4 regions of the Pseudoalteromonas sp. JC28 genome follow, and region 3 is predicted to be linked to each of the others. Evidence: predicted binding sites of a transcription regulator. Region 3 holds the regulator's gene; each other region holds the start of a gene.

Region 1 (2,205 bases), on a different contig from region 3:
TCGGGCATCGGAAAAAGCGGCTGCAAGTACGAATCAGGCCGCAGATCAAGTTCAGCAAAGCGAACAAAGCATCATTAAAACGACCGAAACGGTGCAATCAATGGCGGATCAAGTCATTGATGCAAAACAAGCGGTCGTGAAGGTATCTGAGCGCAGTGATGATATTTCTAAAATACTAGAAGTGATCAGAGCTATTGCAGAGCAAACTAATTTACTGGCCTTAAACGCGGCAATTGAAGCGGCAAGGGCAGGGGAGCAAGGGCGTGGTTTTGCGGTTGTTGCAGATGAAGTTCGAGCTTTGGCGTCAAAAACACAAGCATCGACGGACGACATTAGTAAACTAATAGATAACCTACAGAGTGAAGTCGCGAACTCAGGCCGGATCATTGAGAGTTCTGTGCAGCTAGGTGAAGACGCAGTGAGTTATTGCCAAGAATCGGCTAGGTTAATGAGTACGCTAGTTGCTGAGCTGACAAGCATTTCTAACGAAGTAACACAAATTGCTACGGCTGCGGAAGAGCAAAGTATGGTTACCGAAGAAATTAATACGAATACGACGGGCATTTCAGATGCCGCTGCTGAGCTTTCGAAGTTTGCAGATGAAGTAGAGCAAGCGGCCAGTTCAATGACGCTGATAGTCGAACAAAAACATAAGCAACTTAATTTATTAAGAACGTAAGTTTGTTGGTTTGCAAAGAGACTGGAGACAGTCTCTTTGCAGCTATGGTGTTTTTCGTCAAAATTCACTATGATAACTGTATCTATATACAGTTAAGCTAATCATGAAACTCTATATCGCAGAAAAACCCTCTTTAGGCCGAGCAATCGCCGATGTCTTACCAAAACCACATAAAAAACAAGATGGTTATATAGAAGTCGCGAATGGTGATGTGGTTTCTTGGTGTATAGGTCACCTGTTGGAACAAGCAGAACCTGAAGACTACGACGTCAAATACAAAAAATGGCAGTTTCATGATCTACCAATCGTGCCGACTCAATGGCAGTTCAAAGCAAAGCCAAAAACAAAAAAGCAGCTTAGCACTTTAAAAAAGTTACTCACAAAAGCCGATGAAATCTACCATGCTGGAGATCCTGATAGAGAAGGGCAATTGCTCGTGGACGAAGTATTTCAATTTGTAAACTTGCCTGAACGGAAAAGAGCAACGATCCGACGCTTGTTGATCAGTGATTTAAACCCACAAGCTGTGAAAAAGGCATTGGCTTCGACACGTTCTAATCAAGAATTTGTTCCTTTAAGTGTATCTGCACTTGCAAGAGCTAGAGCGGATTGGCTATTTGGGATGAATTTAACCAGAGCATTTACGTTGGCCGGGCAAAAAGCGGGAGTGAATACTGTTTTGTCGGTTGGCAGAGTGCAAACTCCGGTACTTGGTTTGGTTGTTAGAAGAGATCTAGAAATAGAGAACTTTGTATCTAAACCATTTTATGAGGTGATTGCACACATCAATAAACCAAATTGGGGTGTTTTTGAAGCTAAGTGGGTACCAAGTGAAGCATGTAAGCCCTATATGGACGAAGATGGGCGTGTTCTGGTTAAGGCCTTAGCCGAAAACGTTGCGGATCGGATCAGTCAAAAGCAAGCAACAATAAATAAGGTTGAAACAAAACCAAAAAAGATAAACCCGCCGTTACCCTATAACCTTTCTTCTTTGCAGATTGACGCAAATAAGCGCTACGGTTTATCGGCTCAGCAAGTGTTGGATATTTGTCAGGCACTTTATGAGAAACATAAATTGATCACTTACCCTAGATCAGATAACCGTTATCTACCACAAGAACATTTTGTTGAAAGAGAGCAAGTCATTGCGGCTGCCGAGCACAATCAGGGAATAGAAAGTAAGTTTATTAAGTTAGCTGACATGAATCTAAAAGGAGCGTGTTGGAATGATAAAAAGGTAGAAGCGCATCACGCTATCATTCCAACCACTAAAAAGCTCCGCAGTGCTCAGCTTGGGCATAGAGAGTTACAGGTCTATCAACTCATCTCTGTACAGTATCTTGCGCAATTCTTTCACCCCTACCGCTACAACGAAACTAAAGTGGAGTTGGAGATTAGTGGTGGTCAATTCAAAGCACAAGCGAAGCAAATAACAGATCAAGGATTCAAGATACTGTTTAAAGGTCATGAGGTCGAGAAAGAAAGCCTATTGCCGGAGTTACAGGTGGGAGAGCAACTTTTATGCG
Region 2 (2,205 bases), on a different contig from region 3:
GCCAAATTTCTTCGTGGTATCAATAAGTCGCGCTGGAGTGGTAGTTCAGTTGGTTAGAATACCGGCCTGTCACGCCGGGGGTCGCGGGTTCGAGTCCCGTCCACTCCGCCAATACTTATTACAAACGTGCATTTGCTTCTTATGGAGTGGTAGTTCAGTTGGTTAGAATACCGGCCTGTCACGCCGGGGGTCGCGGGTTCGAGTCCCGTCCACTCCGCCAACACTTCGAAGCAAAAAATGCGAATACTCAGTGGAGTGGTAGTTCAGTTGGTTAGAATACCGGCCTGTCACGCCGGGGGTCGCGGGTTCGAGTCCCGTCCACTCCGCCAATGTATCGCATAACTATATTCAAGCTTTATGACAGCTTGTTTACTCGCTGGAGTGGTAGTTCAGTTGGTTAGAATACCGGCCTGTCACGCCGGGGGTCGCGGGTTCGAGTCCCGTCCACTCCGCCAACACTAAAACGAGTAAAATAATGTCATTAAGATATCTCTGCGGAGTGGTAGTTCAGTTGGTTAGAATACCGGCCTGTCACGCCGGGGGTCGCGGGTTCGAGTCCCGTCCACTCCGCCATTTAAGATATCTTGCAAATCTATCACTGCGGAGTGGTAGTTCAGTTGGTTAGAATACCGGCCTGTCACGCCGGGGGTCGCGGGTTCGAGTCCCGTCCACTCCGCCAGTTTGCAATTTCTCTTCTAAGCAAGCTTCCTTTACCAAAATCAAAAAGCTCATTTACATTAGTCTTTCCCTTGTCATCACAGTCCAGTAATTCATTTTTCAACATAAGCTTATAATAATGTCGATATAATTTTACCTGTTGTGGCAAAGTGGTAGTTCAGTTGGTTAGCTGTTGCTTAAGAGGGTAGCACTCAGCTAGGCCAAAAGACGATTATCTACGCGCCACACTCATTGTTTTACGTCTCAGTTCTTGTCGCCTTTTATACAAATAGACTAGGGCCTGTTGACCTTTGCTGTTTGATTTTTATTCTTCTGAGTGTGTTTTGGTCGCGACGCTCGACTTGCCGCCTAGTAATCTAGGCAAAAGTTGAGCAACAATGAACAAAGCGCACTCAGATGAACCCAAAGGGCAGCGCTTGATTAGCATTTCTTCTGTGTTGCCCCACAAGGATGTGGGGTAAGGTGACTTTGCAGGAGCACAAAGTCTTTATCGCCAGACTTACATAGAATGACTATGCTACGCTGGCTCTGCCTTGTATAAATACCAATCAAACTGCTGCAAAAACAAACTTGAAAGATCAACAGGCCCTAGTTGTAGATCTCATTTCTCCTAAGCAAAACACGATTAACTTAAAGCGTAAACCATGGTTACTTTTTAACTCGTCTCTTTTCTAGCGATCTACTTGCGATCTGTCTTTATTTAAATATACTGTATGTATAAACAGTGTTTGGTGATGTATGGCGAATTATATAGATCTTCTTGAGCGTAAAAACTTGCTTTGGCGTGGGCGTGGAAAGGCCGTGCAGCATGATGTCGTCAGTACTCGCTTTGCTGCACTTGATGATGTGCTGTGTGGTGGTTGGCCGCAACAAGGTGTGATTGGTGTAAAAACTGCAATGGGAATAGGGGAGTTAAGGTTGATATTGCCCCACTTTGCGGATGATAACCGTTTGAAGGTATTAATTAATCCACCAGGACAAATACATGCCGCGGCATTGCATTATTTATCGTTAGACCTGAGTGAATTTATGATATTGCAGCCACCAAGTGAAAAAGAAGCACTGTGGGCTGCGGAGCAGTGTGTAAAAAGTGGTGCGTGTAGTGCGCTTGTACTTTGGCACGAAGCGCTTTCTATTGCCGCTGTAAAGCGTTTGCAGCTAGGTGCACAGACGGGAGGTTGTAGGTTATTTGTTTTACATCAAGCACAGTACGCTCAAACTCTACCATTTACGCTTTCAGTGGCTTTACAAGCACAGCACAGCGGCTTGGATGTGATAGTGAAGAAGCACAAGGGGCACTTGGCACATCGTAGTCTTAAACTAGAAAACCCCCACTATTGGCCAGAGCTTGAAAAGCCAAATCTACCTCATGTTAGCGATAATATAGTTGCATTTACAGGCTATGAGCGGCGTTTAACGAGCTAGTTATGTGGTTATATCTCTATTTTCCTATGCTGCAACTAGAGGGAATGACAAAGCGAACGGTTTCTGGTGATTTTGTTACACCCGTTGTTATTATTGATGGCC
Region 3 (2,205 bases):
TTACGGCCTCGACGACGATTGGCATAAAGCCATGATCTTTGCCACATAATTCAGCACATTGACCTCTATAAATTCCCTCATCGTTTACCTTTGCCCATGCCTCATTTATAAATCCCGGATTGGCATCCTTCTTCACCGCAAAATCAGGCACCCACCAAGAATGGATGACATCATCCGAGGTCATCAAAAAGCGGACTTTCCTATCGGTAGGAATAACTAAATGCTTATCAACTTCAAGCAGGTAATTTTCATTTTTTTCTTTAAGATCACTAATTTCATCTTTCGAAGTAGAGAGCAAAGAATAGAACTCAACATCATGCCCCATATACTCATAGTGCCATTTCCACTGAGAGCCTGTGACCTTAATGGTCAGATCAGCTTTACTCGTGTCTTCCATAGCAATAAGCGTTTTTGTGGCTGGTATTGCCATACCAATGAGTATCAGGAAGGGAATTGCAGTCCAAAGTATTTCCACTTTGGTGCTTTCATGAAATTGCGCCGCAACAACGCCTTTTGACTTTCTGTGTTTTATAAGCGCCCAAAACATAATCCCAAATACAATCACTCCAATGACACAACATATTAGAAATATGGTCATGTGAAGCTCATACACTTGATGACTAATGTCTGTAACACCTTGCCTCATATTGTAAGCGCTGTTAGCAAGTGAGGGCATGGCGATTAGCACCGCGATGAATGCTACAACTAATCGACAAATTTTCATTTGACGTCTCCTTCAAGACAACTCGTGGTTGTCTCTTGTTATTATTGGATGACTGTCATATTGTCTATTTGTACATAGACTTACTGCACGACTATTAACCAATTAGTCAAAAAACAAACAAATTGCAAGATTTTCGAGAAGACCGACTTTAGAATCAAAACTGGGGACTATAGGGAGTAAAACGAAGAATGATGAAAAATAGTGTATAAAGATCAGAAAACTAAAAATATTACTAAATGATTAAAGTCACTATAATTATCTAACTTTCACACAGTTAGAAAAGTTAATTATTACTTTCTAAACAAAATATAGTTAAAGCAAGCGCAACTTTATATTTAACGCTACGCTCGCTCTCATAAACTACATCCAGTCTGCACTTCGGATAACACCGACAGCTAACCCTTCAATGGAGAAATTTTGATGTTCTAGATCTACTTCAATCGCTTTAAATTCTTCATTCTCAGCATGTAAAAAAACTTTCTTTCCTTTCTTTTCAAGGCGTTTAACAGTCACATCTTCTTCTACACGAGCAACTATCACTTGCCCATTTTCTGCCACTTGAGTTCTGTGAACAGCCAATAGGTCACCATCTATAATACCAATATCCTTCATGCTCATACCATTAACTCTCAAAAGGTAATCAGCATTAGGTTTAAAAAAACTAGCATCTACATTACAGTGGCTTTCTACATGTTGCTCTGCCAAAATAGGCTCACCAGCAGCAACACGACCAATAATAGGCAAACCAAGTTGTTCTGATTCATCCTCTACAAGTCGAATCCCTCGGCTTGCGCCTGGGACCATTTCGATAACTCCCTTTTTCGCAAGCGCTTTCAGGTGCTCTTCCGCTGCATTTGCACTCTTAAAACCCAAAGCATCAGCTATTTCAGCACGAGTTGGAGGCATGCCTGTATCTTTTATGAATACTTTTATTAATTCAAAGATTTGTTCTTGTCGTTTTGTTAGAGGACGCATTAACTGGTATTCCATACAGTGGTTTATTTACTGTAAGTATATACAGCTCAAAAAAAATCGCAAATGTTTCTTTCTTCGCCATATTTTAAGTGTATTTATTGATAGCATTAATTAGATCAGCATTAAACAAGAAGCTTCAGAGCATAACCTACGACTCTACGAAATAAGGATTATTAAGTTTTAGGGCTGATAAATCACCTCCTACCATTTTGCACTGTGCTGATACTGTGGTAGGAGCGAGTTCATCTCGCGAGGTTTTCTATATCCCAAACAGCAAAAAACCCTTCGCATTACTGCAACGGGTTTTGATGTACATGGTTTTTTGCTGGAACTTCATTGCAAGCCATCGGCGGGTAAACCACCTCCCACCATGTTGCACTGTGCCTATACTATGGTAGGAGCGAGTTTACCTCGCGAGGTTTTTCGGAATTTCATTGCAATCCCTCGGCGGGTAAACCACCTCCCACCATGTTGCACTGTGCCTATACTGTGGTAGGAGCGAGTTT
Region 4 (2,205 bases), on a different contig from region 3:
TCCGAGCTTTGGACCGACTCCGTTTGCTTTAATTAACGTGCGAAACAATGCACGTGCTATCTTGGTATTAAAACCAAACAGTAACTGCGCATCTTCACGCACCACAAAGTGAGTAAATACGGAAACCGGCTCGCCCACGCTCGGTAATTCATAAAAACAGGTCATTGGCATTTGTACCTCATAACCTATACCTGCAACATCAATTAATATCTCTGGTGGCTGCTTTTCTAACAGTGTTCCGCTTAATTTTCCTATCATCGTTATCTCAACCTTCCTCTTACGGTTTTACGCGCTGCGCCTGCCATTTTTATTAAGTTTTGCCTTGAGTGCGCGTGACAAATCGCCACCGCCAACGCATCTGCTGCATCAGCTTGGGGTGTGCCTGGCAATTTTAATATGCGCTTTACCATTTCCTGTACTTGGGCTTTGTCTGCACCACCGGTACCCGCAACGGCTTGTTTAACTTGCCTTGCCGAATATTCACTCACAACCACTGACTGCATGGTCGCTGCAACAATGGCCGCACCTCGCGCTTGACCAAGTTTTAAGGCTGAGCTTGGATTATGCGCAACGAACACTTGCTCAATCGCAAAGTCGCTCGGCGAAAACTGCTCTATGAGCTGTGTGATCCCTTGATAGATCATTTTTAATCGAGTGGGAAAGTCATGTTCACCAACTTTAATGCAACCGCTCCCCAAATATTGGAACTTTGCACCTTGGTGAGCAATCACACCATAGCCTGTAAATCTTGACCCCGGATCAATTCCTAAAATGACAGCCAAACGCATCGTCTCTTGGTTTTTTGGTTATAATGCCAAAATACTGTATAGATTACCAGTTATAAGCTAGTTCATCTGATCAAAAAAGGCGACCTAAGTCGCCTCTTTTACATCAGGTTGACGAACTTACTCGCCTTCACCTTGCTCTGTTAACTGCTTTTCTATTGAGATAGCAAGCTCTTTTAGCGCATCTGGGTTTGCAGGGCTTGGCGCATCAGTCATCAAGCACGACGCTTGCGTCGTTTTCGGGAACGCAATAACGTCACGGATGTTGTCAGTGCCACACAGTAGCATCACCAAACGGTCAAGACCGAATGCCAAACCTGCGTGCGGAGGCGTGCCATACTTCAGAGCATCAAGTAAGAAACCAAACTTCTCTTGCTGCTCAGACTCTTCAATGCCTAGGATCCTGAACGCAGCCTGTTGCATTTCGTTGTTGTGAATACGAACCGAACCGCCACCGACTTCGTAGCCGTTAAGTACCATATCGTATGCATCAGAAAGTGTACCTGCTGGATTTGCTTCAAGGTCCGCAGCACTTACGCCTTTAGGCGCGGTAAACGGGTGGTGTACCGCGTGTAGGTTACCTTCGTCGTCTTCTTCGAACATCGGGAAGTCAACAACCCAAAGTGGTGCCCACTTAGTTAGATCTGTGATTTCTAAATCAAGACCAATCTTCAGACGTAGCGCGCCCATCGCTTCGTTTACAGTATTACGCTTGTCTGCGCCGAATAGAATAATGTCACCTGTGTTTGCGCCTGTGCGCTCAAGCAGTGCATTGATCACTTCTTCATTCAAGAACTTAGCGATTGGTGACTGTACGCCTTCGCTACCCGCATCACGGTCGTTCACTTTCATCCAAGCAAGGCCTTTCGCACCGTAAATACCTACAAACTTAGTATATTCATCGATTTGCTTACGTGAAAGTTGTGCGCCACCTGGTACTGATAGTACTGCAACACGACCTTTTTCGTCATTCGCTGGGCCACTTAGTACTTTAAATTCAACGTCTTTTACGATGTCTGCAACGTCGATAAGCTCAAGCGGGTTACGTAGGTCTGGTTTATCCGAACCATATTTGCTCATCGCTTCGCTGTATGGCATCACAGGGAACTCACCCAAATCAACGTCTAGGAAAGACTGCCACATTTCACGGATCATTTTTTCTGTCACGCCACGAACTTGGTCTGAGCTCATAAATGACGTTTCGATATCGATCTGAGTGAACTCTGGCTGGCGATCGGCACGTAAGTCTTCATCACGGAAACACTTTACGATTTGATAGTAGCGGTCAAAACCAGACATCATTAGTAGCTGCTTAAATAGCTGCGGCGACTGCGGTAGCGCATAGAAACTGCCTTTGTGGACACGACTTGGTACTAGATAGTCGCGTGCACCTTCAGGTGTCGCTTTCGTTAGTACTGGC

What was found. Region 3 encodes LexA, which represses DNA repair genes until DNA is damaged. Its sites were predicted from a motif close to TACTGTATNNNNATACAGTA; they were not measured.
Region 1: a site for LexA is predicted at 754-773, ahead of DS891_RS19950 (DNA topoisomerase III). Genes of this name have one in related genera too.
Region 2: a site for LexA is predicted at 1,386-1,405, ahead of imuA (translesion DNA synthesis-associated protein ImuA). Genes of this name have one in related genera too.
Region 4: a site for LexA is predicted at 821-840, ahead of ruvC (crossover junction endodeoxyribonuclease RuvC). Genes of this name have one in related genera too.

What each region holds. Positions count from the first base shown of each region.
Region 1 covers NZ_QOKX01000010.1:2,736-4,940, reverse strand. Annotated here, with positions in the region: gene DS891_RS19955 (methyl-accepting chemotaxis protein) at 1-679, shown strand, start outside; gene DS891_RS19950 (DNA topoisomerase III) at 783-2,205, shown strand, end outside.
Region 2 covers NZ_QOKX01000005.1:178,075-180,279, forward strand. Annotated here, with positions in the region: tRNA gene DS891_RS12675 (tRNA-Asp) at 1-4, shown strand, start outside; tRNA gene DS891_RS12680 (tRNA-Asp) at 35-111, shown strand; tRNA gene DS891_RS12685 (tRNA-Asp) at 144-220, shown strand; tRNA gene DS891_RS12690 (tRNA-Asp) at 253-329, shown strand; tRNA gene DS891_RS12695 (tRNA-Asp) at 379-455, shown strand; tRNA gene DS891_RS12700 (tRNA-Asp) at 497-573, shown strand; tRNA gene DS891_RS12705 (tRNA-Asp) at 603-679, shown strand; gene imuA (translesion DNA synthesis-associated protein ImuA) at 1,417-2,103, shown strand; gene DS891_RS12715 (DNA polymerase Y family protein) at 2,106-2,205, shown strand, end outside.
Region 3 covers NZ_QOKX01000015.1:854-3,058, reverse strand. Annotated here, with positions in the region: gene coxB (cytochrome c oxidase subunit II) at 1-724, opposite strand, end outside; gene lexA (transcriptional repressor LexA) at 1,085-1,699, opposite strand.
Region 4 covers NZ_QOKX01000005.1:431,233-433,437, reverse strand. Annotated here, with positions in the region: gene ruvA (Holliday junction branch migration protein RuvA) at 1-258, opposite strand, end outside; gene ruvC (crossover junction endodeoxyribonuclease RuvC) at 261-782, opposite strand; gene aspS (aspartate--tRNA ligase) at 906-2,205, opposite strand, start outside.